DNA from 4 places in the Pseudomonas sp. GW821-FHT09C10 genome. Region 2 is predicted to be linked to each of the others. Evidence: predicted binding sites of a transcription regulator. Region 2 holds the regulator's gene; each other region holds the start of a gene.
The links. The regulator sigma-54, encoded in region 2, starts transcription at its own class of promoters, with help from an activator protein. The targets are predictions, from matches to a motif close to ANTGGCATNNANNTTGCTNT.
Positions count from the first base shown of each region.

Region 1 (7,661 bases), on a different contig from region 2:
TGTTGCCCGATATCAATCCGCCCCACATAGCCGTCGCCCTTTACAGACCTATGGCCCAATGGGTGGAGCAAAAGGCGTAGGCAGTTCCATCAAGACGTGTGATTTCTTGAACAGGCAGCCCTTCCAAAAAATCAATGCAAAAAAAACCCCTCGGCTGAGGGGTTCTTTCTTCTGGGGTCAGACCAACAGCATCAGGTCATCTGAATGATGGTCTGCATGATGGTGCTCTGGGTCGAGATGGTCTTGGCGTTCGCCTGGTAGTTGCTCTGGGCCTTGATCAAGTCCACCAGTTCGTTGGTCAGGTTGACGTTGGAGTTCTCCAGGGAGTTGGCCACGATCGAACCCAGGGTACCGGATTGCGGGGAGTCATAACCCGGCTGGCCCGAAGCGAAGGTCTCTCTCCAGGTAGTGCCGCCCGATGGCTGCAAGCCTTGTTCGTTGTTGAAGCTGGCCAGGGAGATCTGGCCGATGGCCTTGCTCTGCTGGTTGCTGAACGTGGCGAACATTACGCCATTGCCGTCGATTTTCAGGCCGGTGATCTGGCCAGTGGCGTAACCGTCGGTGGTCGGCGGGTTGCGGTAACTGGCGGAGTTGTACTGGGTGATATTGGCCATGTTGACGGCAATGTTTGGCGCTGTAGCCTTGTTAGGCGTCCATACGCCATTGGTCACCGAGCCCGGGATCCAGCCGGTGAGCGTCAGGGTCGTGCCGGACACGCCTGCGGTGGTGATATCCGTCAGTTTACCGGCACCGTCAAAGCTCAATACCGACGGTACGGGAGCAGTGGTACCCGTCGTTGTAGGCTTGGAACCATCCAGGTTACGGCCATCGATCAGCGTGTAGGCGCTCCACTTGTTGGCGTCGGTTTTCACCATGTACTGCACCATCTCGTGGGAGTTGCCCTGGGAGTCGTACAGGGTGGTGCTGTACTGGGTGGTGAAAGTGGTGGTGTCAGTCGGGTCGAACGGCTTGGTGGTCTGGTTGATCACCGGCTCCGACGAGTTCAGGTTACTGGTGGAGTCCACTTTGGTGGACGCCTTCGGTGGCAGGTACGACAGGTTCAGTTGCAGGTCGGTCAAGCCGCCTTTGATGATCTTGCCGTCGTCATCTGCCGCGTAGCCCTGCAGGCGCGAAGTACCGGTGTTGTTGGTGATGTAGCCATCTTTGTCGGCACGGAAGGCACCGCTACGGGTGTACTCCAGCGAGCCATCGCTGCCCTTCTGCACGAAGAAGCCACCGCCCTGGATCGCCATGTCCAGCACGCCGCCGCTGTTGTTGACGTCACCCTGGGTGAACTGCTGGGACACCGCTGCCAGGTTCACACCGTTGCCGATGCTGTTCTGGCCGGTGCCCAGTTTGGACGCGGCGTAGATATCCGCGAATTCCGCACGGGACGACTTGAAGCCAGTGGTCGCAACGTTGGCGATGTTGTTGCCGGTTACGTCCAGTTGTTTGTTGGCCGCATAGAGGCCGCTAAGGCCGATATTAAAAGACATGTTTCTCTCCCTCTGCCGTATTTAGCCGGCTCTATGTACCGATAGTCTGAATTTGCGACAGCTTGACGCTGCCCATGCCACCTGCAAGGTTCAGCAGCATTTCGCCGCCGGTCTTGCTCAACGTCACACTGGTCACCGTTGCCGGCAACGAAGTCGCCATGGCCACCGATTCACCCTTGTCGTTCTTGGTCGTCGCCGCGAAGGTGTAGGTGCCGGCTGGGGCGACCTCGCCCTTGTCGTTCTTGCCATCCCAGATGAAGTCGGACGAACCCGCGCTTTGGGCACCCATATCGATAGTGCGCACCACGTTGCCGTCTTTATCGGAGATCTTGATCGAGACGTTGCCTGTCGCCGCAGTCACCGCCACCGAACCGGTCATGCTCTTGCTCGTGTCCACCAAGGCCTTGTTGGTCTGGGTGATGATCGAGCGCCCCACCAGCGACGAAGCCTGCAGCGCCTGCGACGAGCTGAAGTTGCTGGAGATCGCATTGACCGAGTCGTTCAGGGTGTTGATGCCTTCCAGGCTGCTGAATTGCGCCAGCTGGGCCACGAACGCACCGTTGTCCTGAGGCGACAGCGGGTTCTGGTTTTTCAGTTGGGTCACCAGCAATTGCAGGAACGCATCCTTGCCCAGGGACTGGCTGCCTGTCGCCGTCTTGGTAGCGTCGGCGACGGTGGTGTTGTCGGTGGCGGTCTTGACCTTGGAGTTGAAAAGGTCCTGGACTGCCGTATTGGTCGTGGTATCAACGATGGCCATTATTTGGCGCCCCTTATCACTGACCCAGGGTCAGGACCTTCTGCATCATGGTTTTGGCGGTGTTCATCATTTCCGCGTTGGTCTGGAACGAGCGGCTGGCGGAGATCATGTCTGCCATTTCCTCGACCACGTTGACGTTGGGGTAATAGACATAACCCTTTTCGTTCGCGGCAGGATGGTTCGGCTCGTAACGGGCCTCGAGGTTGCTCTGGTCTTCGACCACACCGAGGACCTGCACGCCCTGGCCGGCAGCATCCTGGTTCTGGAACAGCGAATCGCTGCCACCGCTCTGGCCACCCTGGAACATGGTGGCGAACACCGGGTGACGGGCGCGGTAGGTCTGGTCGATGCTCGAAGACACGGTCTCGGCGTTGGCGATGTTACTGGCGACGGTGTTCAAGCGCGTGGTCTGCGCGCTCATGCCACTGCCGGCAATATTGAAAACACTGGACAGGGACATGGCTTACTCTCCACGCAGGGCTGACATCAGCCCTTTGAATTTACTGTTGAGCAGGGTAAAGCTGGCCTGAAAGTTCACCGAGTTCTCGGCATAGGCCGATTGCTCCAGCTGGGCGTCGACGGTGTTCTGGTCGATCGACGGCTGCATCGGCGTGCGATACAGCAACGACTCGTCCCCACTGCTCAGGCCTTGCGCTTCGATATGACGGCTGTTGGTCATATTCAAGGCGAAGGTGCCGTTCTTGGTCTTGTCCTGCTGTGCGGCGAGCACGGCAGAGAAATCCAGGTCCCGAGCCTTGTAGTTCGGGGTATCGGCGTTAGCAATGTTGTTGGCCAGGACTTCGGCACGCTGGGCGCGGAAGCCCAGGGCTTGTTCGTGGATACCGAGCGCTTTATCGAAGCTGATGCTCATGGCGGAAACCTTTAGGCTGACCTGCTGTTCGTTAACAGGGTTATAGCAAGGCGCATGCCAATATCTGATACCCCCGTAAATCAAGGGGTTGCGAGGAGCTTGCCGGCGGCAATGCCAGAAAAGCGGCAACGGGTTTCCGCGTGGCGCCAGTAAAGCGGCAATGGGGAGTTGCCGCTTTCTTCAACTTTGCCGCAGAAACAAATGTGGGAGGAGGCTTGCCCCCGATAGCGGCTGATCAGTTGATGTCTCTATCACTGATACACCGCTATCGGGGCGCAAGCCCCCTCCCACATTATTATTTGGCCTGATTATTTCGCCTGGTAGATGATCCCAGGGCTGCATTGCACCATCTGGAAGTGATCCGGCAAACCATTGAGCGCCTCGGATGCACCGAGAAACAGGTAGCCGCCACGCTTGAGGGTGCCGTGGATGCGCAACAGGATGTCTTTCTTCACCTCGGCCGAAAAGTAGATCAGCACGTTGCGGCAGAACACCATGTCGAACTTGCCCAGGCTGGCGTAGCTGTCGAGCAGGTTGAACGAGCGAAACTCCACACGGTTCTTGATCGGCGCCTTGACCGCCCAACGCCCTGCCCCTTTCGGGTCGAAGTAGCGTTGCAAACGTTCCTGGGACAAGCCACGGCCCAGGGCCAGGCTGTCGTACTCACCGGTCTTGCAGTTGGTGAGCATGGTGCCGGACAGGTCGGTGGCGACAATCTGCGCCCCGGCTTTAAGCTGGCCCATGTTGGTCCGCTCGAACTCATCGATGGACATCGAAATCGAGTACGGTTCCTGACCCGAAGAGCAGGCGGCCGACCAGATACGCAGGCGCTGGCCCGGGCTGGCCTTGATGGCCTCCGGCAGCACTTTGCTCTTGAGCACTTCAAAGGGGTAGGTATCGCGAAACCACAGGGTTTCGTTGGTGGTCATGGCATCGACCACCATCTCCTTAAGGCCACTGCGCGGCTGCCCCTGGATCCGCTGAACCAACTCGCCCAGGGACTTGATGCCCTGCTGCTCCATCAGTTTGTTAAGACGGCTGGATACCAGGTATTGCTTGTTTTCACCGAGCAATATGCCACAGGCTTTTTCCAGGAAGACCCGGAACTGTTCAAAATCCAAATTACCCGTAGACACTGATACCGCCTCTAAAATCGTATGACCGCCAGGGGAAAACCCTAGCCGTGATCTGCTGCCTTGATCCGGTCGACTACCCGGGATGCCAGGTCATCAGGGCGGAATTTGGCCAGGAAGTCATCGGCACCGACTTTCTTGACCATCGCCTGATTGAATACGCCCGACAACGAAGTATGCAGGATGATATGCAGTTTTTGCATGCGTGGATCGCTGCGTATCTCTGCAGTGAGGGTATAGCCGTCCATTTCCGGCATCTCGATGTCAGAGATCATCATCAAGAATTCTTCTTCCGGCTTCTTACCTTCATCCACCAGCTTGCGCAGGTAATCCAATGCCTGGCGCCCGTCATTGAGGGCGACAACGTCCACGCCGACGGTTTGCAGGCAACGAGTCACCTGTTTGCGCGCTACCGAGGAGTCATCCACCGTCAGTACACGCAGCGAGACCGCCTTGTGCGCCGTTTCGGCGTCGACCACTCCCACGGAAATCGACTCCGAGGTGGGCGCCACTTCGGCGAGGATCTTCTCCACGTCGATGATCTCGACCAACTGGTTATCGACCCGCGTCACCGCCGTGAGGTAGTGATCGCGACCGGTGCCCTTGGGCGGCGGATGGATCTCTTCCCAGTTCATGTTGACGATGCGTTCCACCGAGCGCACCAGGAAACCCTGGGTCTTGGTGTTGTACTCGGTAATGATCACGAACGGGTTCTCGCGATCCTGCAGGCCGGCCGAGCCGGTGGCCAGGGCCAGGTCAAGAATCGGGATAGTCGCACCACGAATATTCGCCACACCGCACACCACCGGACTGGACTTGGGCATGATCGTCAGCTTGGGACATTGCAGCACTTCCCGCACCTTGAATACGTTGATGCCATACAGCTGCTTGCCATCCAGGCGAAACAGCAGCAACTCCAGGCGATTCTGCCCTACCAGCTGTGTACGCTGGTTTACTGAATCCATTACTCCTGCCATGCCATGACTCCTACGCTAAAACCTTTGGCTATACCTACAAGGGCGGCGCGCCCCAACACTAAAACGGCACGAGCTTTGCTATTTGTTCAATTATGGACATTACAACGACAGTTTCCCGACGCCTTCACCTGACACGGTTTTGCAGATCGCTCTGCGCACCGCTGGCGCTGCTTGCCTTCAGCCTGGGCACCACGGCCCGTGCAGAGAACCTCACCTTGCCTGATCTACTTATCGGCGTCACTCAAGGCTTTCTTGAGTTCACTGTAGAAGATTATCTGGCAACCACACAGACGCCGGGGCGTTATGAAATCCAGGTCAACCAGTTGGACCCGCGTCTGCGCATGCCGATGTGCGACAAGGAATTGACAGCGACCCTGGAAAGTCCCGCCCAACCCATCGGGCGCGTAACGGTCAAGGTACGCTGCGAAGGCGCCTCGCCCTGGACCGTGTTCGTACCGGCCCAGGTCAAATTGTTCCGTGATGTGGTGGTGGTTGCACGCCCACTGAAGCGCACGGGCATCATCGATTTCGAGGATGTCGTACTGCGTGAGCGCGACATCAGCCAGATCAGCCAGGGCTACCTGACATCCCTGGACCAGGCCATCGGGCAGAGATTGACCCGACCAGTGGTCACCGATCAGGTGATTACCCTGGTGCACCTGGAACAGGCGGAGGTCATCCGCAAGGGCGACCAGGTGGTGATTTCCGCGAGCAGCGGCGGCTTGAATGTGAAAATGCCGGGCGAAGCGCTGTCCAACGGCGGCATGAGCGAACAGATTCGCGTCAAGAACCTCAACTCCAACCGCGTGATCAAGGCGCGAGTAACAGCCCCAGGGCAAGTCGAGGTCGCTTTATAGATTACTGGTACAGGACGCTGGGTTTTCCTACACTGTGCACGAGAGGCCCCGTGCGGAGATTTATTGTCATTCGCGCCTAAAGTTTGTCCGGGTATGGCCGAAAACATGGCAAGCGTCCAAATACCCAGAGGTTTTTTTATCATGGTCATCGATTTCAGCCGTTTGAATAACACCCCGACGACGTCAGGCACTACGCGCACTACCAGTCCCAAGGACAGCGTAGAAGCCAAGGCCCCGGCGCTGCCCGCCAAGGCAGAACAGGCCAGTGCCAGCCAAAGCGGGGAATCCGTACACCTGAGCAATGAGGCTCAACAGTTGCAGAAGGTCACTGACTCGCTGCGCGATCAACCGGTCGTCAATAAAGCCCGCGTGGCCGAATTGAAACAGGCGATCGCCGATGGCAGCTATAAAGTCGACAGCAACCGTGTAGCCAGCAAGCTGCTTAACTTCGAAGCCGAGCGCTAGGCAAAGGCCTGCGCAGGGCTTTTGGACGCTTAAAACCCAAGGCCAGCCATGCATCACGACGAACATTTGCTTCAACTGATCATTGATGATCTAGCGCCGACGCAACAATTGCTCGAGCTGCTCAAAGAAGAATCACTGGCCCTCTATGGCCGGGACATGCCGCTGCTGGAAGAAATTCTGGCACGCAAGCAGTCGTTGATCGTCCTGCTGGAACAGCACGGCAAAAAACGCAGCCAGATCCTCATCAGCCTCGGCCTGCCGGCAGACCACGACGGCCTGGCGCAGTTGGCCAGCCACTCCTCGGTCGGCGATCAACTGCTGAGCCAGAGCAAAGAACTCAACCAATTGCTCGCCCAGTGCCAGGAAGCCAACCTGCTTAACGGTCAGTCGATCCAGCTTCAGCAAGCTACGACCGCCAACCAGTTGCGTATACTCCACGGCGGAGAGCCTCCGGCACTCTATAACGCCCAGGGCTCCACCTCGCGCCTGGTCAAGCCAAGCACCCGCAGCCAAGCCTGACACCGGTTTACAGCGCGCCCTATCCAAGGCCCGCCACATGCTGGCAAAATGCCGGTTCTTGCGTGTAGTCGTATTTTGTCTGGAGATGGAAGAACCGTGTTCAACGCCCTTAATGCGGAAGATGCCCCGCAGCCACCCAAGGTCCTCACCACGCCTCTGGAAATCGCCGGCACCTTGCGGATGCTGCAAGACAGCCATGACCCGCTGATCATCACTTTCCACGAACGCAGCCAGCGCTTCCAGAGCTACCTGGTGGATGTCAACCGCGACAGCAACTCGCTGGCGCTGGACGAAATGATCCCCCGCGACGGCGAGCGCTACCTCGAAAACGGCGAACCCTTTCGCATCGAAGGTTTCCATGATGGCGTACGCGTCGCCTGGGAAAGCAATGGCACCCTGACCATCAGCGAAAAAGGCGGGCACCGTATCTACACCGGCAGCCTGCCGGACGAGGTGGTCTACCATCAGCGCCGCAATGCCTTCCGCGCCGCATTGAAGCTGGCGCAACTGGTGAATATCGAGCTGGGCGGCGAAAAGCTTCAGTTGCCGATCAACGGCAAACTGCTGGATATTTCCGCCACCGGCT
Region 1 is NZ_JBWKPE010000003.1:138,789-146,449, forward strand. Features, by position in the region: gene AC07OT_RS07590 (coiled-coil domain-containing protein) at 1-28, opposite strand, end outside; gene flgE (flagellar hook protein FlgE) at 192-1,496, opposite strand; gene flgD (flagellar hook assembly protein FlgD) at 1,528-2,253, opposite strand; gene flgC (flagellar basal body rod protein FlgC) at 2,270-2,713, opposite strand; gene flgB (flagellar basal body rod protein FlgB) at 2,717-3,124, opposite strand; gene cheR (protein-glutamate O-methyltransferase CheR) at 3,433-4,260, opposite strand; gene AC07OT_RS07620 (chemotaxis protein CheV) at 4,302-5,234, opposite strand; gene flgA (flagellar basal body P-ring formation chaperone FlgA) at 5,327-6,091, shown strand; gene flgM (flagellar biosynthesis anti-sigma factor FlgM) at 6,233-6,556, shown strand; gene AC07OT_RS07635 (flagella synthesis protein FlgN) at 6,605-7,075, shown strand; gene AC07OT_RS07640 (flagellar brake protein) at 7,172-7,661, shown strand, end outside.
Region 1: a site for sigma-54 is predicted at 3,167-3,186, ahead of flgB (flagellar basal body rod protein FlgB). Genes of this name have one in related genera too.

Region 2 (7,661 bases):
CAAGACGTTAGAATCGACGGCGCTGGCGGTGTATCGACTGGCAAGGGAATGAAAGCGTATTTGAAAGAAAGCAGGATACACCTGCTATCGAACGTAAGAGGACAGTATGAGGCTCGTTAAAACTCTCCCTATTTTGCTCGGTCTGGGCGCAGCACTGGGAAGCGTGAGCGCCTGGGCTCTGCCGAACGATAGCCAGCAACCGATCCACATCTCGGCTGACGATGCGCAACTGGATGACAAGCAAGGCGTCGCCACCTATACCGGCGGCGTGATCATCACCCAGGGCTCGATGAAGATCACCGGCAACACGGTGACACTGACGCGCACCCAGGCGGGCGATATCGACGTGGTGACTTCGGTGGGCAACCTGGCCTACTTCGAACAGAAGCAGTCGGCTACCGACACCGGCCCGATGAAGGGCTACGGCAAGACCATCCAGTATCACGCCCAGCAGAATCGCATCGTGCTGATCGACCAGGCCAAGGTACTCAGCCCCGATGGCAACTCCACGGAAGGCGAGAAGATCACCTATGACACCGTGAAGCAGATCGCCAACGCCGGTCGTGCCAATGGCAGCAAGGTCACCGCGCCACGCCCACGCATCGACATGGTTATCCAGCCGAAGAAGAAGGCCGAGTAATGGCAACCCTGAAAGCCCAGCATCTGGCCAAGGCCTATAAAAGCCGTCAGGTCGTGCGCGACGTCAGCCTGTCGATCGACAGCGGCCAGATCGTCGGCTTGCTTGGCCCTAACGGCGCCGGCAAGACCACCTGCTTCTACATGATCGTCGGCCTGGTTCAGGCGGACCAAGGTCGCGTATTGATCGACGACCTGGATGTGAGCCACCAGCCAATGCACGGTCGCGCCCGTGCAGGTATCGGCTATCTTCCGCAGGAAGCGTCGATCTTCCGCAAGCTGTCGGTATCCGACAACATCATGGCCATCCTTGAAACCCGCAAGGAACTCGACCGTGACGGCCGCCGCAAAGAACTGGAAAGCCTGCTGCAGGAATTCCACATCAACCACATTCGCGACAACCTTGGCATGAGCCTGTCCGGTGGTGAGCGTCGTCGCGTGGAAATCGCCCGCGCCCTGGCCACTGCCCCCAAGTTCATCCTGCTGGACGAGCCGTTTGCCGGCGTCGACCCCATCTCAGTCGGCGACATCAAGCAGATCATCCACCACCTCAAGGCCAAGGGCATCGGCGTACTGATCACTGACCACAACGTGCGTGAGACCCTCGATATCTGCGAAACCGCGTATATCGTCAACGATGGCCAGCTGATCGCCGAAGGCGACTCTGCCACCATCCTGGCCAACGAATTGGTCAAGGAAGTGTACCTGGGTCACGAGTTCCGCCTGTAAGGCCGCCTGCAACAACAAGGCGGTGGCAGGTCGTTTGCCCGATGCGCGGGAGTCAATGAAAACCTCCGGATTTTTATTGTTACCGCGCTCTAGGCAAAGCCCCCGATATCAGGCATATAATTTGCTTATGTTTGGCGCTCACGCGCCCTGTCGTGGATGGCGCATTGCGCCGGCGAATAAGGTGTTAAGCCCCTGCCATGAAACCATCGCTAGTCCTGAGAATGGGCCAGCAGCTGACGATGACACCGCAGCTGCAACAGGCCATCCGCCTGCTCCAATTGTCGACCCTGGACCTGCAACAGGAAATCCAGGAGGCCCTGGAGTCCAATCCGATGCTCGAACGCCAGGAAGAAGGCGACGACTTCGATAATGCAGACCCACTGGCCGACAACATCGAGCAAAAACCCAATTCCGACGTACAGGAACCCTCCTACCAGGAAACCGCCCCCACGGTGGATAACCTTGAGGAAGGCGATTGGAACGAACGCATTCCCAACGAACTCCCGGTGGACACCGCCTGGGAGGACGTCTACCAGACCAGCGCCAGCAGCCTGCCCAGCAATGACGATGACGAGTGGGACTTCACCACCCGTACTTCCGCCGGCGAGAGCCTGCAGAGCCATCTGCTGTGGCAATTGAACCTCGCGCCGATGTCGGACACCGATCGCCTGATCGCCGTGACCCTGATCGACTGCATCAATAACCAGGGTTACCTGGACGAGACGCTCGAAGAGATTCTCGAGGCCTTCGACCCGGAACTGGACATCGAGCTGGACGAAATTGAAGCGGTCCTGCACCGCATCCAACAATTCGAGCCCGCCGGCATTGGTGCCCGCACCCTGAGCGAATGCCTGCTGCTTCAACTGCGCCAGCTGCCCGCCAAGACCCCTTGGCTCGCAGAGGCCCAGCGTTTGGTCACCGACTACATCGACCTGCTGGGCAGCCGCGACTACAGCCAGTTGATGCGGCGCATGAAGCTCAAGGAAGACGACCTGCGCCAGGTCATCGAGCTGGTGCAAAGCCTCAACCCGCGTCCAGGCTCGCAGATCGAGTCCAGCGAAGCCGAATACGTCGTTCCCGACGTGATCGTGCGCAAGGACAACGAGCGCTGGTTGGTGGAACTGAACCAGGAGTCGGTGCCGCGCCTGCGGGTCAACCCGCAATATGCCGGTTTTGTGCGCCGTGCCGACACCAGCGCCGACAACACCTTCATGCGCAACCAGTTGCAGGAAGCGCGTTGGTTCATCAAGAGCCTGCAAAGCCGCAACGAAACCCTGATGAAAGTGGCCACCCAGATCGTCGAGCATCAGCGCGGCTTCCTGGAATATGGTGACGAGGCGATGAAACCGCTGGTCCTGCACGACATCGCAGAAGCGGTGGGCATGCACGAATCGACGATTTCCCGGGTGACCACACAAAAATTCATGCATACCCCACGGGGCATATATGAGCTGAAATACTTTTTCTCCAGCCATGTCAGCACATCCGAAGGCGGCGAATGCTCGTCCACGGCGATCCGCGCAATCATCAAAAAACTGGTTGCTGCGGAAAATCAGAAAAAGCCGTTGAGTGACAGCAAGATCGCTGGTTTACTGGAGGCACAAGGCATTCAGGTCGCCCGTCGAACCGTCGCCAAGTACCGCGAGTCCCTAGGGATCGCGCCTTCCAGCGAGCGTAAGCGTTTGATGTGACGGGCGGGCCACAGCGTTCCAGTGGCGGGTATTCCTACCCGCCGCTTTATGCACTGGCAACGAAGGAGAAGCTGTATGCAAGTCAACATCAGTGGACACCAACTGGAAGTTACCAAGCCCCTGCGCGAGTACACCGAGAGCAAGCTGAACAAGCTTGCGGGGCATTTTGACAAGATCACCAACGTGCAGGTCATCATGGAGGTCGACAAGCTCAAGCAGAAAATCGAGGCCACCCTGCACGTGCCGAATGCCAAGCTCGTTGCCAATGCGGAACATGAAGACATGTACGCGGCGATCGACTCGCTCTACGACAAGCTGGACCGCCAACTCATAAAGCATAAGGAAAAGAATCTGCACCTGATGCAAGGTACAGGTCGTTAACTCTCCCCCCATGATCCGACTTGAAACCATCCTGACCCCCGGCCGTTCCCTCGTGAACGTGCCGGGCGGCAGCAAGAAGAAAGCCCTCGAACAAATTGCCAACCTGATCAGCAGCCAAGTGCCTGAGCTGGAGATGCAAGATGTCTTTGAGGCTCTGATTGCCCGTGAAAAACTCGGCTCCACCGGTTTTGGCAACGGCATCGCCATTCCCCACTGCCGCCTCAAAGGCTGCGAAACACCTGTCAGCGCCCTGCTGCACCTGGACGCACCTATCGATTTCGACGCGATCGACGGCGCCCCGGTAGACCTGCTGTTTGTTCTGCTGGTCCCACAGGCTGCCACCGACGCACACCTGGAACTGCTTAGGCAGATCGCAAGCATGCTCGACCGCAAGGAAGTACGCGACAAACTGCGCAGTGCCAGTAGCAACGAGGCGCTGTACCAAGTTGTCCTGGATGAACAAAACGGGCAGTAATCATGCGTTTGATCATCGTCAGCGGCCGCTCCGGCTCGGGTAAAAGTACCGCCCTCAACGTCCTTGAGGACAACGGCTTCTATTGCATCGACAACCTGCCCGCCGGTCTGCTCCCGGAATTGGCGGAGCGAGCACTGATCCATACCGAATTGGCACAACCCCTAGTCGCGGTTTCGATTGACGCCCGCAACCTGCCGAGCCACCTCACACGCTTTCCGGAATTGCTCGAAGAGGTGCGCGCCAAGCACATTCATTGCGATGTGCTGTATCTGGACGCCGACGAAGAAACCCTGCTCAAGCGCTTCTCAGAGACCCGCCGACGTCACCCCCTCAGCAGCCCGCACCGTTCCCTGGCCGAAGCCATCGAGGACGAAACCAAGCTGCTGGGGCCGATCATTGACCTCGCCGACCTCAAGATCAACACCACCAGCCTCAACCTGTACCAGTTGCGCGATGCCATCAAGCTCCGCCTGCTGAACCAGCCGGAGCCTGGCACGGCATTTCTGGTCGAGTCCTTTGGTTTCAAGCGTGGCATGCCGGTGGATGCCGACCTGGTGTTCGACGTGCGCTGCCTGCCCAATCCTTATTGGAAGCCGGAACTGCGCGACCAGTCGGGGCTGGATCAGCCTGTGGCCGATTACCTGGCCGCGCAACCGGATATGGAGGAGATGTTCCAGGACATTTCCAGCTACCTGCTCAAATGGTTGCCGCGCTTTGCCGCGAGCAACCGAGCCTATGTCACCATTGCCATCGGCTGCACCGGCGGTCACCACCGCTCTGTCTACCTGACCGAGCGCCTGGGCCAGGTGCTGCAACAAACCCTCAAGAACGTCCAGGTTCGCCACCGCGACCTTAGCTGAAAGGAACACCCCCGCGATGCCCGCTCTGGAAATTGAAATCATCAACAAGCTGGGTCTGCATGCCCGCGCCTCGGCCAAATTCGTCGGTATTGCCGGGCAGTTCCCTTGCCAGATCCGCGCCGGGCGTACACCTGAGAGCATGGTCGATGGCAAAAGCATCATGGCGATGATGATGTTGGCAGCCGGCAAAGGCACCAAAATTCATTTGAGCACCGAGGGCGAGCAAGAGCAGGAAGCCATGGACGCCCTGGTGGCGCTGATCAACAACTTCTTTGATGAGGGTGAGTAACCCCTATCCCCGCTGAGGCCTCACCCCAAGGCGGTATCCATCACCATCATCAAGCAGAACCCCATGCACAACCCGAGGCTGGCGAGCTTTTCGTGACCGTTGCGACGCGACTCCGGGATCACTTCGTGGGTGACCACCAACAACATCGCACCAGCGGCCAGCGCCAGGCCCAAGGGCAACAGCACCTCAGCCAGGGTCACCAGCCAGGCGCAAAGCACGGCGAACACTGGCTCCACCAAGCCTGAGGCAGCGCCAATCAGGAATGCCCTGACCCGGGACATCCCTGCCCCGGCCAATACCAGCGCAATGACCAGGCCTTCGGGCACATCCTGCAAAGCAATACCCATGGCCAAGCTGTCGGCATCCGGCATGCCGCCGCCGGCTGAGACGCCAACGGCCATGCCTTCGGGGATGTTGTGGGCGATGATGGCAAACACGAACAGCCAGATACGCGGTGGAATCACCGGTTTATCCGGTGTACCCACCAACATCTCCGGACTGGCGCCGGATACCTTGCGGTCCACCAGATACAAACCAAACGCCCCCAGCATGATGCCGAAGCTGATCAGCCCGCCTGCGCCCCAGGGCGAAAGGCCAAGGGCTTCGGCAGCGGCAATACCCGGTACGACCAGCGAAAACGCGGTCGCCGCCAGCATTACACCGGCACCGAAGCCCAACAAGGTGTCGCTCAACGCCACGGGCATCCGCCGAATCACCAAGACCGGAACCGCCCCGAGCGCCGTGCCAAGCGCGCAAATCGCCCCGCCCTGCAGGGCGCGCATGATGCGCGGCGCCAGATCCAGCCAGGCCAGCCCGTGGGCCACCAGCAATGCAGTACCTGCCAACAGCAGCAGCGAACCAAACGCATAACGAAACATTCGCACGCTGCTGATCGCCAGTGTTTCAGTGCCCATAGTCGGCCTTAGATCTTGTTATGGAAGTGAATGTCAGGCCAACGCGGCCTGATAGCGTGCGGCGACTTCCGGCCAGTTGATAACACTGTAGAAGGCGTTGATGTATTCAGGTCGACGGTTCTGGTAGCGCAGGTAATAAGCATGCTCCCAGACGTCCAGGCCGAGGATCGGCGTGTTGCCATTCATCAACGGGCTGTCCTGGTTGCCGCTGCTTTCCACTATCAGCGTCTTTTGCGGGGTGACACTCAACCACGCCCAGCCGCTGCCGAAACGGGTCAAGGCGGCCTTGGTGAAGGCTTCCTTGAAACTGTCGAAACCGCCGAGTTGCTCTTCTACGGCTTTTCCCAATGCGCCGTCGGGCTTGCCGCCACCTTTAGGCGACATCACCGCCCAGAACAGCGAGTGGTTGGCATGGCCGCCGCCTTGGTTGATGACGGCCGCACGCAGTTTTTCCGGCAACTGCTGCACGCTGGACACCAGTTTTTCCACCGGCCAGCCCGCAAACTCGGTGCCCTCGACCGCAGCATTGAGGTTATTGATGTAGGTCTGGTGGTGCTTGGTGTAGTGAATCTCCATGGTTTGCGCATCGATATGCGGTTCCAGGGCATCGTAGGCATAGGGCAAGGCAGGCAAGGTGTAGGTCATATCAATGTGCTCCGTATTGAGACGGGGTCGGCTGCACCGCAGTACCGCCCAGCAAGCGATGGGTGCGCGGGTACTCACCGTGATCGCTGATGAAATTCAACAGTTCGACGTAAGTCTTGCTGCTCTGGCGCAGCGCCGCTTCTCGCAGCTGCGGGCTCAGGCGCACGTCCTGCATGGCCTGGAGCAAGCGCTGGTGAATAGCGCAGAGGTATTCGGCGCTTTCCTCGGGCTGATTCAGGCGCAGGTGCAAATCCGCCAGGTTGTGATGGGAAATGACGCAAGCCGCCACTGCTTCGTCGGCATTCGCCCAGCGCTCGAACAACACTTGAGCCAGGGCCAGGGCTTGCAGATAGGCCTCGCGAGCGTCAACCAATTCGCCCTGCATAAAGCAGCGATTGGCGCGTTCGATCGTGCGTTTCCAGTGCTCCATGGTGAGCCTCCAAAGCAGGGTCGGTGATTACACGCCGCCGGCCGTGAGCTTTTCCGGATCCAACAGGACTTCCAGTTGGCTACGGGGCAGGTCGGTGTGCTCAAGGGCCACCTCAATCACCGGACGGCCCTGCTGATAGGCCTTCTTGGCAATCTCAGCGGCCTTTTGGTAACCAATGATCGGGTTGAGTGCGGTGACCAGGATCGGGTTGCGCGACAGCGCTTCCTTGAGCTTGGCTTCGTTGACCTTGAAGCTGGCGATGGCCTTGTCTGCCAGCAGGCGGCTGGCATTGGCCAGCAATTCGAGGCTGCTGAGCAGGTTCTGGGCAATGATCGGCAGCATCACATTCAGCTCGAAGTTGCCGGATTGGCCAGCGACGGTGATCACCGTGTCATTGCCGATGACTTGCGCAGCCACCATCGCCGTAGCCTCAGGAATCACCGGGTTGACCTTGCCTGGCATGATCGAGGAGCCCGGCTGCAGGCCCTCCAGTTCGATTTCCCCCAGGCCGGCCAGCGGGCCGGAGTTCATCCAGCGCAGGTCATTGGCGATTTTCATCAGTGACACGGCGGTGGCTTTCAACTGGCCGGAGACGGCGACGGCAGTGTCCT
Region 2 is NZ_JBWKPE010000002.1:440,834-448,494, forward strand. Features, by position in the region: gene lptC (LPS export ABC transporter periplasmic protein LptC) at 1-120, shown strand, start outside; gene lptA (lipopolysaccharide transport periplasmic protein LptA) at 107-640, shown strand; gene lptB (LPS export ABC transporter ATP-binding protein) at 640-1,365, shown strand; gene AC07OT_RS05790 (RNA polymerase factor sigma-54) at 1,563-3,056, shown strand; gene hpf (ribosome hibernation-promoting factor, HPF/YfiA family) at 3,132-3,437, shown strand; gene ptsN (PTS IIA-like nitrogen regulatory protein PtsN) at 3,448-3,912, shown strand; gene rapZ (RNase adapter RapZ) at 3,915-4,772, shown strand; gene AC07OT_RS05810 (HPr family phosphocarrier protein) at 4,789-5,061, shown strand; gene AC07OT_RS05815 (ZIP family metal transporter) at 5,082-5,975, opposite strand; gene AC07OT_RS05820 (superoxide dismutase) at 6,009-6,620, opposite strand; gene AC07OT_RS05825 (DUF2753 family protein) at 6,622-7,050, opposite strand; gene AC07OT_RS05830 (class II fumarate hydratase) at 7,078-7,661, opposite strand, start outside.

Region 3 (7,661 bases), on a different contig from region 2:
GTTCGATGCACAAGGCAAAGCCGCCAGCGGGCAGCTCAAGGTCAACGACAAGGATGTGAACTGGCGCGTGCGCAAGACCGATGCGGGCTTGCTGCTGAACCTGGTGGCGGCTCGGCCGTTGCGCGGGGAGTGGAAGGGCGAGGAGGTGGATGACCGCTGGCGGCTGGAGATCCATCTCCAAGAGCAATAAAAGAGGGAGTTCCCGGCCTGCCTGTACCAGGGCTCCCAAAACGGGGTGAAGCCAGAGGCTTCGGTGTTAAAGAGGGAATCCCCGGCCTGCCTGTACCGAGGTTCCCGAAAGCGGCGTGGAGCGCGACGCGGTTCGCATCAAGCACCCCGGGTGTAAAGAGGGGATTCTCGGCCTGCCTGTACCAAGGTCCCCGAAACTGGGTTGTACTGGGGTTATTGCAGGGCGCGTGCCAGAGTGGCTGAGTTGTGCCAAAAAAATTCTCCAGAAAGCGCAAAGCCCCGGAATACGGGGCTTTGGTGTTTTCGGGGTTCAGTATTTTCTTAACAAAACGCTTGTTTCGGGCTTGGAACGTGTGCACGATGCTAGAACAGGGTGCATTGAAGCGGTGCACGGTTCTGAGTCCGTGTGGAGGTCCAATGTGGGAGGGGGCTTGCTCCCACATTAGACCTCGGTAGATGGGAGATCAGGCGTCGTCGCCCTCATCGTCATCACCACCATCCACCTTCATGCCCAACTCCTTGATCTTGCGCGTCAAGGTATTGCGACCCCAACCCAGCAACACGGCGGCATCGCGACGGCGGCCGGCGGTGTGCTTGAGGGCGGTTTCGATCATGATCCGCTCGAAGGCCGGTACGGCGCTGTCCAGCAGGTTCGACTGGCCGCGTGCCAGGGCCTGGTCGGCCCACTGGCGCAACGCCTGTTCCCAGTTGGTCACCGGTGCCGAATCCTGCGGCAGGCTCAGCAGTTCCGGCGGCAGGTCGCCGATATGCACTTCGCGGCCGGACGCCATCACGGTGATCCAGCGGCAGGTGTTCTCCAACTGGCGCACGTTGCCGGGCCACGGCAGGTTCTTCAGGTATTCCTCGGTCTCGCTTTTCAGCAGCTTCGGCTCGACGGCCAGCTCCTGGGCGGCGCGGCTGAGGAAGTGGCGGGCGAGGGTCGGGATATCTTCGCGGCGGTCCGACATCCGTGGGATGTGGATGCGGATCACGTTGAGACGGTGGAACAAGTCTTCACGGAACTTGCCGGCGTGCACCAGGGTTTCCAGGTTCTGGTGAGTCGCGGCGATGATGCGCACATCGACCTTGACCGGTGTGTGCCCGCCCACGCGGTAGAACTCGCCGTCCGCCAGTACGCGCAGCAGGCGGGTCTGGGTGTCGGCCGGCATGTCGCCGATTTCATCGAGGAACAGCGTGCCGCCGTCCGCCTGTTCGAAGCGGCCGCGACGCAGGTTGGCTGCGCCGGTGAACGCGCCTTTCTCATGGCCGAACAGCTCGGACTCCATCAGGTCCTTGGGGATCGCCGCCATGTTCAGCGCGATAAACGGCGAGGCCGCCCGCGGGCTGTGGCGGTGCAGGGCGTGGGCCACCAACTCTTTACCGGTACCCGACTCGCCGTTGATCAGCACGGTGATGTTGGAATGGCTCAAGCGCCCGATGGCGCGAAACACTTCCTGCATCGCCGGCGCTTCACCGATGATTTCCGGGGTGCGGGTCAGGGTCGGCGGAGCTTCCTGGTTCTGCTGTTCCTGGGCGTGCTGGTTGGCGCGCTTGACCAGCGCCACGGCCTCGTCCACGTCAAACGGTTTGGGCAGGTACTCGAAGGCACCGCCCTGATAGGACGCGACAGCGCTGTCCAGGTCCGAGTGCGCCGTCATGATGATCACCGGCAGGCGCGGGTGCTGCTCGCGAATCCGCGCCAGCAGGTCCAGGCCACTGGCGCCGGGCATGCGGATGTCGGAGATGATCACGTCGGGCTGCTGGCGCGCCAGGCGGCTCATCACCCCGTCGGCGCTGTCGAAGCTCTGGGTGGTCATGCCTTCCTGTTGCAAGGCTTTCTCGAGGACCCAGCGGATAGAACGGTCGTCATCGACGATCCACACAGTTTCACTACGGCTCATGTCGATGGGGCTCCTTGTTCCAGAGGCAGAAAGATCGAGAATGTGGTGTGGCCGGGATGGCTCTCACATTCGATCAGACCCTGGTGCTGGCTGATGATGTTCTGGGTAATGGCCAGGCCCAGCCCGGTACCGTCCGGGCGGCCGCTGACCATGGGAAAGAAAATGGTTTCCTGGAGTTCCGCAGGAATGCCCGGGCCGTTGTCGATGATCTCGACCTTGGTTACCAGGCGATGGCGCACGTGGCCGATGGTGAACTGGCGCAGGGCACGGGTGCGCAGGCTGATGCGGCCCAGGCGCAGCTCGTTCTGGCTGCTGATGGCCTGCATGGCGTTGCGCACAATGTTGAGCACCGCCTGGATCATCTGCTCGCGGTCGATCAACACGTCGGGAATGCTCGGGTCGTAGTCGCGCACCAGGGTGATGCAGCCCTGGCTTTCGGCTTCTACCAACTGACAGACGCGCTCCAGTACTTCGTGCACGTTGGTCATCGCCAGCGACGGCAGCTTGTTGGAGCCGAGCATGCGGTCCACCAGGTTACGCAGGCGGTCGGCCTCTTCGATGATGACGTTGGTGTAGTCCTTGAGGTGCTCGTCCGGCAGTTCACGGGCCAGCAACTGCGCCGCGCCGCGAATGCCGCCCAGCGGGTTCTTGATCTCATGGGCCAGGCCGCGCACCAGCATTTTGCTGGTCTCCTGCTTGGACAGCTGGGCTTCTTCCTTGGTGATGCGCAACAAGCGGTCGCGGGGGTGCACTTCGAGCAGCAGCAGGGTCGCGCCGTTGCTCAGGATCGGGGTTACGGCGTAGTCGACGGTCAGCGTCTGGCCGGTCAGTGCCGTGAGCATCGCTTCACGTTTGGTGAACGGGTGTGCCTGCTCCACTGCCTGGCGCAACGAACTCAAGGCTTCGGCCGACTCGGTGAACAATTCGCTGATGAACTGCCCATGGCTGCGCTGACCGCTGATGGCCAGGAGCATCTCTGCCGCCGGGTTCATGTACTCAAGGCGCAGGTCGTCATTGAGCAGGATGGTCGCGGTGGTCAGGTTGTCGAGTAGCAAACGGTGCAGTGCATCGCTGATGGTCATCGGGACCTCTTTTGGAGCAAGGCGCGGGCTTGAGGCACACGCTGATACAAGGAAAATGCAAAAACCAAACCAAGGCTCCGAAAAGAAGCGTGAATCCCCTGAAATAAGGGGTTAAGGCGCGAAACTGTGGCGTTCTGCCAGCCTGCTCGGGAAGTTTCGAACCAAAATGGTGTGAGCCAGTGGGAAGGGTGCGGGATGTCGCACCAATATAGTGCGGTTTTGTGAAGGTTGTTCAGGAAGTGGCGAATTCACACAAATCCAATGTGGGAGGAGCTCCCACATGTTTGGGGCGGGTGACAGATTCAGTCTTTGTGGATACATAGCTCGGCTGTGGCGCGAATCATCGCCAGCTGCCGCAACGGGTCGTTCAGCGGCTCATGCACCGCTTCAGCCAGCCATTGAGGGCACTGCGGGTCGCTGCGTTGTGGCGTGAAGTCCGCGAGTTGTTGCAGCAGGCGTTTTTGCAATTGATCCAGTTGCGGGCGAATCTGCTTCACCAGGTCCGGGCGCGGGTCGTCGGGTGCCTTGCCCTGGAACTGCCAGTCGGACAGGTGGGTGTATTGCACCAGCTTGTTTGCCTCGATCTGCGCCGAGAAAAATTGCTCGGCGGCGGCGGGCTCCAGTTTGTAACTCGGTGCCTGGGCAACGACGCTGGCGAGCACGTCCTGCTCGCGCTTTTTGTCTTCTACCGGTTTTTTACTGTCCCATTTGCTCAGGGCCACCTGGTCGGCAATGGCCAGGCGTTCGGCGATGCTGTTGAGTAATGGCGCCAGTGTCGGCGGTGCAGCGAATGCACTGGCGCTGGCGAACAATAAAGTGAATGCGAGTAGACGCTTCAAGAGGTGACCTCCTAGGGTGCGGGCAAAAAAAAGACCTCCCGAAGGAGGCCTTTTTCATCACGCTGCGTCAAGCAGCGCTACCGGATCAGCAGCTGTAGTACAGCTCGTATTCCAGTGGGTGTACGAAGGTGCGTACTTTGATTTCTTCTTCGCTTTTCAGCTCGATGTAGGCATCGATGAAGTCGTCGCTGAATACGCCGCCTTTGGTCAGGAACGCACGGCCCTTGTCCAGCTCTTCCAGGGCTTCTTTCAGGCTGCCGCACACTTGTGGGATCTCTTTGGCCTCTTCAGGCGGCAGGTCGTACAAGTTTTTGTCGGCGGCGTCGCCAGGGTGGATCTTGTTCTGGATACCGTCCAGGCCGGCCATGACCAGGGCAGCGAAAGCCAGGTATGGGTTGGCTGCTGGATCCGGGAAGCGAGCTTCGATACGGCGAGCGCGCGGGCTGGACACGTAAGGAATGCGGATCGAGGCGGAACGGTTGCGAGCCGAGTAGGCCAGCATGACCGGTGCTTCGAAACCTGGGACCAGACGCTTGTAGGAGTTGGTCGACGGGTTGGTGAAGCCGTTCAGGGCCTTACCGTGCTTGATGATGCCGCCGATGAAGTACAGGGCGGTGTCGGACAGGCCGGCATAACCTTCGCCAGCGAAGGTGTTCTTGCCTTCTTTGGCGATGGACAGGTGAACGTGCATACCCGAACCGTTATCGCCGTACAGCGGCTTAGGCATGAAGGTAGCGGTACGGCCGTAGGCATCAGCCACGTTGTGTACGCAGTACTTCAGGGTCTGGACTTCGTCAGCCTTGGCCACCAGGGTGTTGAACTTAACGCCGATTTCGTTCTGGCCGGCAGTCGCCACTTCGTGGTGGTGAACTTCGATGACCAGGCCCATTTCTTCCATGGCGTTGCACATGGAGGTACGGATTTCGTGGTCATGGTCGAACGGCGGAACCGGGAAGTAGCCACCTTTGATGCCTGGACGGTGGCCTTTGTTGCCGCCTTCCACGTCCTGGTCGGACATCCACGAACCTTGTTCGGAGAAGATCTTGAACATGGAGCCGGAGATGTCGGACTTGAACTTGACCGAATCAAAGATGAAGAATTCCGGCTCCGGGCCTACGAATACGGTGTCGCCGATACCGGTGGACTTCAGGTATTCCTCGGCACGCTTGGCGATCGCACGTGGGTCGCGGTCGTAGCCTTGCATGGTCGAAGGCTCGATCACGTCGCAGACGATGATCAGGGTTGGGTCTTCGGTGAACGGGTCGAGGACGGCAGTGCTGTCGTCCGGCATCAGGATCATGTCGGAGGCTTCGATGCCTTTCCAGCCAGCGATGGAGGAGCCGTCGAACATTTTGCCTTCTTCGAAGAAAGCATCATCCAGCGCGTCGCGAGCCGGCATGGTCACGTGGTGCTGAGTGCCTTTGGTGTCCGTGAAGCGCAGATCAATCCATTTAACGTCATGATCTTTGATGAGTTGAACCGACTTCGACATAGTGTCCTCCGGGTGGCTTCGGGCTGGGGTAGTGGAGTTAGCCCTTAGAATGTGGGTGATGCCGGCGCGGATAGTCCGCCATGGCAACCTGCCTCACAAGAGAGCAAATTGCATGCCAGTGCGCCAACATGGGTTTTTTGCTCCAAAAACGCCCCTATAAAGGTGCATTGCGACAAATGCCCGAAATTAGCGCACCGCAATGTGGCGTTCGCGAGTGCAAACGCACCTCTTTAGTGCGAGTCGAGTGTTGTGCATATTAACTGGTTAAACCTTGAGCGATTTCCGCTATAATCCGCGCCCCCCTTTTTCGGCAGGCCCTGCGCGCGCTGTTTCCATGAAATTAATCGTTAAAGTCTTCCCCGAGATCACCATCAAGAGCCGACCGGTACGGATGCGTTTCATCCGTCAGTTGGCCAAGAACATCCGTGCCGTGCTCCGCGATCTGGACCCGGCTGTGGTGGTGAACGGTGTGTGGGACAACCTCGAGCTGGAAACCCGCCTGACCGACGCCAAAGCCTTGAAGGACATGACCGAGCGCCTGAGCTGCATGCCGGGTATCGCGCATTTCCTGCAGGTGGATGAGTACCCCCTGGGGGACTTCGACGACATCACCGAAAAATGCAAACGGCACTTCGGCGACAGCCTTGAAGGCAAGATTTTTTCGGTGCGCTGCAAGCGTGCCGGCAAGCACCCGTTCAGTTCCATGGACGTCGAGAAATACGTCGGCAGCAAGCTGCGTCGCGAGTGCGGCGCCGCCGGAATTTCCCTCAAGGCGCCGCAAATTGAAGTGCGCATGGAAATTCGCGACCAACGGTTGTTTGTGATTCACAGCCAGCACGACAGCATCGGCGGCTACCCGCTGGGCGCCCTGGAACAGACCCTGGTCCTCATGTCCGGCGGTTTCGATTCCACGGTGGCGGCCTACCAGATCATGCGCCGCGGCCTGATGAGCCACTTCTGCTTCTTTAACCTGGGCGGGCGTGCACACGAATTGGGCGTGATGGAAGTTGCGCACTTTATCTGGAAGAAGTACGGCAGCTCCCAGCGCGTGCTATTTGTGAGCGTACCGTTCGAGGAAGTGCTGGGCGAAATTCTCGGTAAAGTCGATAACAGTCATATGGGCGTAGTATTGAAGCGTATGATGTTGCGCGCTGCGTCCCGAATCGCCGATCAGTTGCAGATCGACGCGCTGGTGACCGGTGAAGCGATTTCCCAGGTTTCCAGCCAGACGCTGCCGAACCTGTCGCTGATCGACTGCGTGACCGAGAAGCTGGTACTGCGCCCGCTGATCGCCAGCCATAAGCAGGACATCATCGACTTGGCAGAAACAATCGGCACCGCCGACTTTGCCAAGCACATGCCTGAATACTGCGGGGTCATTTCGGTGAACCCCAAGACCCACGCCAAGCGCAACCGCGTGGAGTACGAAGAACAACAGTTTGATATGGCGGTTCTGGAGCGTGCGCTCGAGAACGCCAAGCTGGTCCCGATCGATCGTGTTATCGACGAACTGGGCCAGGATGTGCAGATCGAAGAAGTCAGCGAAGCCCTGGCCGGCCAGATCGTCATCGACATCCGTCACCCGGATGCCGCTGAAGATGAGCCGCTGGAAATCGCCGGCATCGACGTACAAACGCTGCCGTTCTATGCATTGAACGCGCGTTTCAAGGAACTGGATAACAGCCGTCAGTACCTGCTGTATTGCGACAAAGGCGTGATGAGTCGCCTGCATGCCCACCATTTGCTCAGTGAGGGGCATGCCAATGTGCGCGTTTATCGACCGAGCTAAGAGCCCGGGGCTGTTTGCCTGTGGCCTGCGTCACCGGCCCCCCGACTCTGCCGTCAAGCTGTAACGGCAAGGCCTGACTCTACTGTTAATCGCTGCCACGACCTGTCAGCACACCGAATCCTCTGATCGAGATACACAAGTGATCGAAAATCTACGTAACATCGCCATCATTGCCCACGTTGACCATGGTAAAACCACCCTGGTAGACAAACTCCTGCGTCAATCCGGCACCCTGGAGCGCAACGAGCTCAACGACGAGCGCGTGATGGACTCCAACGACCAGGAAAAAGAGCGCGGTATTACCATCCTGGCAAAAAACACCGCTATCAACTGGAACGGCTACCACATCAACATCGTGGATACCCCGGG
Region 3 is NZ_JBWKPE010000019.1:48,592-56,252, forward strand. Features, by position in the region: gene AC07OT_RS28040 (hypothetical protein) at 1-190, shown strand, start outside; gene ntrC (nitrogen regulation protein NR(I)) at 654-2,090, opposite strand; gene glnL (nitrogen regulation protein NR(II)) at 2,087-3,172, opposite strand; gene AC07OT_RS28055 (chorismate mutase) at 3,475-4,011, opposite strand; gene glnA (glutamate--ammonia ligase) at 4,097-5,503, opposite strand; gene thiI (tRNA uracil 4-sulfurtransferase ThiI) at 5,838-7,292, shown strand; gene typA (translational GTPase TypA) at 7,432-7,661, shown strand, end outside.
Region 3: a site for sigma-54 is predicted at 5,604-5,623, ahead of glnA (glutamate--ammonia ligase). Genes of this name have one in related genera too.

Region 4 (7,661 bases), on a different contig from region 2:
GCCTCGTGACACCCAAGCCCGCACGTACGACATTGTCGGCCCGATCTGCGAGACCGGCGACTTCCTGGCCAAGGATCGTCAACTGGCCCTGGAAGAAGGCGACCTGCTGGCCGTGCATTCGGCCGGTGCCTACGGGTTTGTCATGAGTTCCAACTACAACACCCGCGGACGTACCGCCGAGGTGCTGGTGGACGGTGATCAAGCGTTTGAAGTGCGTCGCCGCGAGACGGTAGCCGAGTTGTATGCTGGCGAAAGCCTGCTGCCGGAGTAAGCCATGCTGCTGCGTTTTACCAAGATGCACGGGCTGGGCAATGATTTCATGGTCCTCGACCTGGTCAGCCAGCACGCACACATCCTGCCCAAGCACGCTAAACAATGGGGCGACCGGCATACCGGGATTGGCTTCGACCAATTGCTGATCGTCGAGGCGCCAAGCAACCCGGAAGTGGATTTCCGTTACCGGATCTTCAACTCCGACGGTTCCGAAGTGGAACAGTGCGGCAACGGTGCCCGCTGCTTCGCCCGCTTTGTGCTGGACAAGCGCCTGACCGCCAAGCGGCAGATTCGCGTCGAGACCAAGAGCGGCGTGATCGAGCTGGATATCCGCAGCGACGGCCAGATCAGCGTCAACATGGGCGCGCCGCGCCTGGTGCCGGCGGATATTCCGTTCCAGGCGACCGAGCAGGCCGCCAGCTACCCGCTGGACGTTGACGGCGAGACCGTCGACATCGCTGCCGTGTCCATGGGCAACCCCCATGCGGTGCTACGGGTCAACGACATCAACACTGCCCCCGTGCATGAACTGGGGCCGAAGATCGAACACCACCCGCGCTTTCCGGCGCGGGTCAATGTGGGTTTCCTGCAGGTGATCGACCGTTCCCGTGCGCAATTGCGCGTGTGGGAACGTGGCGCCGGCGAAACCCAGGCCTGCGGTACCGGTGCTTGCGCCGCTGCCGTGGCCGCGATCAGCCAGGGGTGGATGGATTCGCCCCTGTTGATCGACCTGCCCGGTGGACGCCTGTCCATCGAGTGGGCAGGCCCTGGCCACCCGGTGATGATGACCGGGCCGGCCTCGCGCGTATACGAAGGACAGGTCCGTCTATGAGTGAGCCAAGCCAATGACCGATAAGCCTCAAGTACCCGCACAAGCAACCCCGAGCGAAAGTCTGGAGGCCGCTGCCGTCGCGGCGTACCTTGAGGCTAATCCGGACTTTTTCGTCGAACACGAAGAACTGCTCCCGGCCCTGCGCATCCCCCACCAGCGCGGCGACACCGTGTCGTTGGTGGAGCGACAGATGAAGATCCTGCGCGAGCGCAATATCGAAATGCGCCACAAGCTCTCGCACCTGATGGATGTCGCCCGCGACAACGACCGTCTGTTCGAGAAAACCCGCCGCCTGATTCTTACCCTGATGGACGCCGGCAGCCTGGAAGAAACGGTGATTGCCGTGGAAGACAGCCTGCGCCAGGACTTCCAGGTGCCGTTTGTCAGCCTGATCCTGTTCAGCGACAACCCGATGCCGGTGGGTCGCTGGGTCAGCGGCGGCGACGCGCAAACCGCGATCGGCGGCCTGCTTTCCGAAGGCAAGACCATCAGCGGCACCCTGCGCGAGCACGAGCTGGACTTCCTGTTCGGCGCCGAACAGCGCAAGCAGATCGGCTCTACCGCCGTGGTCGCCCTCAGCCATCAAGGCCTGCACGGCGTGTTGGCCATTGCCAGCCGCGATCCCGCGCACTACAAGAGCTCGGTGGGCACTTTGTTCCTCACCTATATCGCCGAAGTACTGGGCCGCGTCCTTCCGCGCCACACCACCGCCCTGCGCGCGGTGCGCTAGCCATGGAACGGCAACTGGACGCTTACTGCGCTCACCTGCGTAACGAGCGCCAGGTGTCACCCCATACCCTGGAGGCTTACCGACGGGACTTGAACAAGGTCCTGGCGTATTGCGAAAAACAGCAGGTCACCAGCTGGAAGGCCCTGGATATCCAGGGCCTGCGCAGCCTGATCGCACGGCTGCACCAAGCGGGCCAGTCCTCGCGCAGCCTGTCGCGCCTGCTATCGGCGGTGCGTGGCCTGTATCACTACCTCAATCGCGAAGGCCTCTGCGACCACGACCCGGCCAATGGCCTGTCCCCGCCGAAAGGCGAACGACGCCTGCCCAAGACCCTGGATACCGACCGCGCCCTGCAATTGCTCGATGGCGCCGTGGAGGACGATTTCCTCGCCCATCGCGACCAGGCGATCCTCGAACTGTTCTACTCTTCAGGCCTGCGCCTATCGGAGCTGACGGGACTGAACCTCGATCAACTGGACCTGGCCGACGGCCTGGTGCAAGTGCTCGGCAAAGGCAGCAAGACTCGGGTGCTGCCGGTAGGCAGGAAAGCCCGCGAAGCCTTGCAACTGTGGCTGCCGCTGCGCGCGCTGGCCAACCCGGTGGACGACGCAGTGTTTATCAGCCAGCAAGGGCGGCGCCTGGGGCCACGCGCCATCCAGGTACGGGTCAAGGCTGCCGGCGAGCGCGAGCTGGGGCAGAACCTGCATCCACATATGCTTCGGCACTCCTTTGCCAGCCATATGCTGGAATCGTCCCAGGACCTGCGCGCCGTGCAGGAACTGCTTGGCCACTCCGATATCAAGACCACGCAGATCTATACCCACCTGGACTTCCAGCACCTGGCAACGGTCTACGACAGCGCCCATCCACGGGCCAAACGCATCAAGGACGGCGACTCATGAGCATCAAGCTGATCACCTTCGACCTGGACGACACGCTCTGGGACAACGTACCCGTCATCATCAGCGCCGAAGCGTCGATGCGCGAATGGCTGGCCACCCATGCCGCCAAGGTGGGCGACCTGCCCCTGGAGCATTTCGCCAGCCTGCGCCAACAGGTGCTGCAACGGCATCCCGAACTCAAACACCGCATCAGTATCCTGCGCCATCGGGTGTTGATACATGCGTTTGAAGAGGCCGGTTATCCACAGCCTGAGGCCACGGAAATGGCCGATGTGTGTTTCGAAGCGTTCATTCACGCCCGCCATCAGCTCACGCCCTTCCCTGAGGCCGAGCCGATGCTGCAAGCGCTGCGCCAGCACTTTCTGCTGGGTGTGATCACCAATGGCAATGCCGATGTGCAACGTGTTGGCCTGGCGGACTACTTTCACTTTGCGCTACGCGCTGAAGATATCGGCATCGCCAAGCCGGATGCCCGGCTGTTCCAGGAAGCGCTGCAGCGCGGCGGAGTAGATGCCAGTGCGGCGGTGCATGTTGGCGACCACCCCGGGGACGACATTGCCGGGGCGCAGCAGGCGGGGCTGCGGGCGGTGTGGTTCAACCCGTCGGGCAAGGCGTGGGAAGGAGATAAACTCCCGGACGCACAGATTCGCAGCCTGACGGAATTGCCGGCGCTACTTCGTAGCTGGCAGTAATACGGGTGAGAAAAATGTGGGAGGGGGGGGTGACTTGTAGCCGGTTATTACAGGCATGAAAAAACCCGCAGCGACGGCGGGCTTTTTCTTACAAGCAGGTGGCTGACCTTAGATAGGTCGGCTGCCGTACTTGTTATCCGGCTTCTTGGGCGGGTCTGCAACCACATTCGGCTCGACTTCGACCACTTTGCCGCCTTTGGCAAGAAACTCTTCCATCGCACGGGCCAGGGCATCGCGCTCTTTGTTCTTGGCCTCAACGCTCGGCAATTCGTCTACCGAAACAGCAGCCTTGGCTTTGCCTTTGGCAGCTGGAACAGGAGCGTCATCACCACCGTCGTCCTCAGCAACGTCTTCCGCCGCCGCTTCAAGACCTTCTTCGGTGTCGTCTTCGTCACCTACTTCGAGTTCGTCGTTTTCCAGATCATCGTCGCTCATGTTCTACCTCATGACTTGCGAAAAGCAGATTAGTTATAGCCCAGCTTCATCCTCTGTCGAGGTCACCGGGAAAAAATCAACATCCACCGGATAACCAGTGGCTTATGCCCCATCACCGTGCAGGGTGGCGAGGACTTTACGAGCACCGCCATGATCACGGTGCTCGCCCAGATAAACACCTTGCCAGGTCCCTATCGCCAAGCGGCCGGCCTTGACCGGCAAACTCAGCTGGCAGCCCAGGAGACTGGCCTTGAAGTGCGCCGGCAGATCATCCGGACCTTCGTCGTTGTGTTCGAACCCGGCGCGGCCTTGTGGCACCAGCGAGTTGAAAAAACGCTCGAAGTCACGACGAACCGCCGGATCGGCATTCTCGTTGACGGTCAACGAGGCCGAGGTGTGCTGCAGCCACAGGTGCAACAGGCCCACGCGGCAGGCCTTCAGTTCAGGCAAACCGGCAAGCAACTCGTCGGTCACCAGGTGAAAGCCCCGGGGCTTGGCCCGCAGGGTAATCAGGGTCTGTTGCCACATACAGTTCTCCGCCCATCGGCGCGCATTCTAGCGCGCTCTGGGAAAAAACAAAGTGCCGAATACGCCTACATGCCTGTAAGACATTCGCACGCTGGAAAGTGCATGACAAACTCTGCGCAAAAACCGGCACAGCTTGTTATGACTGACAAACGCCAGGCAAAAAAATGCCCGGCAAGCCGGGCATCTTTTTTTCGCGTACTTACAGGTTGTAGCCGCGTTCGTTGTGTTGCGCCAGGTCGAGGCCGACAGCCTCTTCCTCTTCGGTAACCCGCAGGCCCATGACCACATCCAGCACCTTGAGGATGATGAAGGTGACGATGGCGGTATAGATCACGGTGAAGCCGACACCTTTGCACTGGACCCAGACTTGCGCGGCGATGTCAGTCACGGTGCCGAAGCCGCCCAATGCAGGGGCTGCAAACACACCGGTGAGGATCGCACCGACGATACCGCCGATACCGTGCACGCCGAATGCGTCCAGGGAGTCGTCGTAGCCCAGCTTGCGCTTGAGGCTGGTAGCGCAGAAGAAGCAGATAACACCGGCCACCAGGCCGATCACCAGGGCGCCCATCGGGCCAACAGTACCGGCGGCCGGTGTAACGGCGACCAGGCCAGCCACTACACCCGAGGCGATGCCCAGTGCGCTTGGCTTCCCATGAGTAATCCACTCGGCGAACATCCAGCCCAGGGCTGCAGCAGCGGTAGCAATCTGAGTCACCAGCATCGCCATGCCGGCGGTGCCGTTGGCCGCAGCCGCAGAGCCGGCGTTGAAGCCGAACCAGCCGACCCACAGCATGGCCGCACCCACCAGGGTGTAACCCAGGTTGTGAGGCGCCATTGGAGTGGTCGGGAAGCCTTTACGCTTGCCGAGCACGATGCACGCCACCAGACCAGCGACACCGGCATTGATGTGCACCACGGTGCCACCGGCGAAGTCCAGCACGCCCCAGTCCCACAGCAGGCCACCGTTGCCGCTCCACACCATGTGGGCGATTGGCGCATAGACCAGAGTGAACCAGATAGCCATGAAGATCAGCATGGCGGAGAACTTCATGCGTTCGGCGAACGCACCGACGATCAGCGCCGGGGTGATGATGGCGAAGGTCATCTGGAAGGTGATGAACACGGCTTCCGGGAACAGCGCAGCCGGCCCGGTGATGCTGGCCGGGGTCACGCCCGCCAGGAACGCCTTGCCCATACCGCCGAAGAAGGAGTTGAAGTTGACCACACCCTGTTCCATACCGGTGGTATCGAACGCGATGCTATAGCCGTAGACAACCCACAGGATGCTGATCAGGCCGGTGATGGCGAAGCACTGCATCATCACCGACAGAATATTTTTGGAGCGCACCATGCCGCCGTAGAACAGCGCCAGGCCTGGAATGGTCATGAACAGCACCAGCGCGGTGGATGTGAGCATCCAGGCGGTGTCACCGGAGTTGAGGACTGGAGCAGCCACTTCGTCTGCCGCCATAGCCAGGCTTGGCATTACGATGGACAACAGGGCTCCGAGCCCTGCGAATTTACGCAGAGTCATATTGTTTTCTCCTGGGGCGTTGGGGTTTGGCGGCTTAGATTGCGTCGGTATCGGTTTCGCCGGTACGGATGCGAATAGCCTGTTCCAGATTGACCACGAAGATCTTGCCGTCACCGATCTTGCCGGTGTTGGCGGCCTTGGTTATCGCCTCGATAACCCGGTCAAGATCCTTGTCGTCAATGGCGACATCAATCTTCACCTTCGGCAGGAAATCGACTACATATTCCGCGCCGCGATACAGCTCGGTGTGACCCTTCTGCCGACCGAAGCCCTTGACCTCAGTAACGGTAATGCCCTGCACGCCGATCTCGGACAACGACTCGCGTACATCGTCCAACTTGAACGGCTTGATGATGGCAGTGACTAGCTTCATGAAAACTCTCTCCCGAATTGGTGGACTTGCCCCAGGAAAACAAACCCGTCTCAAGTCTAAGCGCAGTGCCTGGCTTTGTAACGCATCGTCGCAAGGGCAGTTGCCATTGCGACGCCAGCGAACCACTGGTGACGAAACCTGTACCCCTGATCCGTCGGCGCACTGCATTCGTCACAGCGACTGCATCAGTGCATGGGTCATGATCGTCTAAGCAGAAACCTTGCCAGCTCCGTAAAAACCACTGAAATCAGTCCTTTGCTCACCCAGGCCCACCAACGGGGCCATCCGGCGCCTGCAATGCGCACGAAAACGGTGCATCACCGCCCGGCCTGATGCGCGAAAAGCGTGCGACCCAGGCCGTGAAAAAGACTATAGACGCTGCGTGATACACTGCCCGCCAACAGTTTTCCGGAATATTTCCCATGCTCGCGCCCAAAGACCTCCTCGACGCCCTGAGCGGCCACGCCTCTCGCCTGTTCAGCGGCGACACCCCGCTGCCCCGCAATGAAATCGAAAGCCAGTTCAAGGCCTTGCTGCAAAGCGGTTTCAGCAAGCTCGACCTGGTGAGCCGGGAAGAGTTTGATAGCCAGATGGTGGTTCTCGCCCGCACCCGTGCGCGGTTGGAGAGCCTGGAAGCGAAAGTCGCAGAGCTGGAAGCGCGGTTGACCCCTCCTGCCGAATAAATGCGCTCAGTGTGGGAGGGGGCTTGCTCCCGATGGCGGTGTATCAGCCAGAATCAATGCTGACTGACCCCCTGCTATCGGGAGCAAGCCCCCTCCCACATTTGCTCTACCTTTTGCTCTGGATACGTTCTGTAAAACCTCCCCGCCTCGCTCTTCCCTACCTCGTCTACCCTTGAAAAACCGCAGGAAGCGGCCTCCCCTTTCAAGGAACGAGCATGTCCCTCGCAATCGTCCACAGCCGCGCCCAGATCGGCGTCGAAGCCCCTGCCGTCACCGTTGAAGTGCATATGGCCAATGGTCTGCCGTCCCTGACGCTGGTGGGCCTGCCCGAAACTGCGGTCAAGGAAAGCAAGGATCGCGTGCGCAGTGCCATTCTCAACTCTGCGCTGCAATACCCCGCTCGCCGTATCACCCTCAACCTCGCGCCCGCCGACCTGCCCAAGGACGGCGGGCGTTTTGACCTGGCGATTGCCCTGGGGATCCTGGCGGCCAGTGTGCAGGTGCCGGCGTTGACGCTCGATAATGTGGAATGCCTGGGGGAGTTGGCGCTGTCCGGCGAGGTGCGGGCGGTAAAAGGCGTGTTGCCGGCCGCGCTGGCGGCGCGCAAGGCCGGGCGCACCGTGATAGTGCCGCGAGCGAATGCCGAAGAAGCGTGCCTGGCGTCGGGGTTGAAGGT
Region 4 is NZ_JBWKPE010000004.1:119,014-126,674, forward strand. Features, by position in the region: gene lysA (diaminopimelate decarboxylase) at 1-271, shown strand, start outside; gene dapF (diaminopimelate epimerase) at 275-1,105, shown strand; gene AC07OT_RS09870 (DUF484 family protein) at 1,119-1,835, shown strand; gene xerC (tyrosine recombinase XerC) at 1,838-2,737, shown strand; gene AC07OT_RS09880 (HAD family hydrolase) at 2,734-3,429, shown strand; gene sutA (dormancy-specific transcriptional regulator SutA) at 3,538-3,864, opposite strand; gene AC07OT_RS09890 (secondary thiamine-phosphate synthase enzyme YjbQ) at 3,967-4,392, opposite strand; gene AC07OT_RS09895 (ammonium transporter) at 4,592-5,929, opposite strand; gene glnK (P-II family nitrogen regulator) at 5,964-6,302, opposite strand; gene AC07OT_RS09905 (accessory factor UbiK family protein) at 6,725-6,985, shown strand; gene AC07OT_RS09910 (YifB family Mg chelatase-like AAA ATPase) at 7,201-7,661, shown strand, end outside.
Region 4: a site for sigma-54 is predicted at 6,511-6,530, ahead of glnK (P-II family nitrogen regulator). Genes of this name have one in related genera too.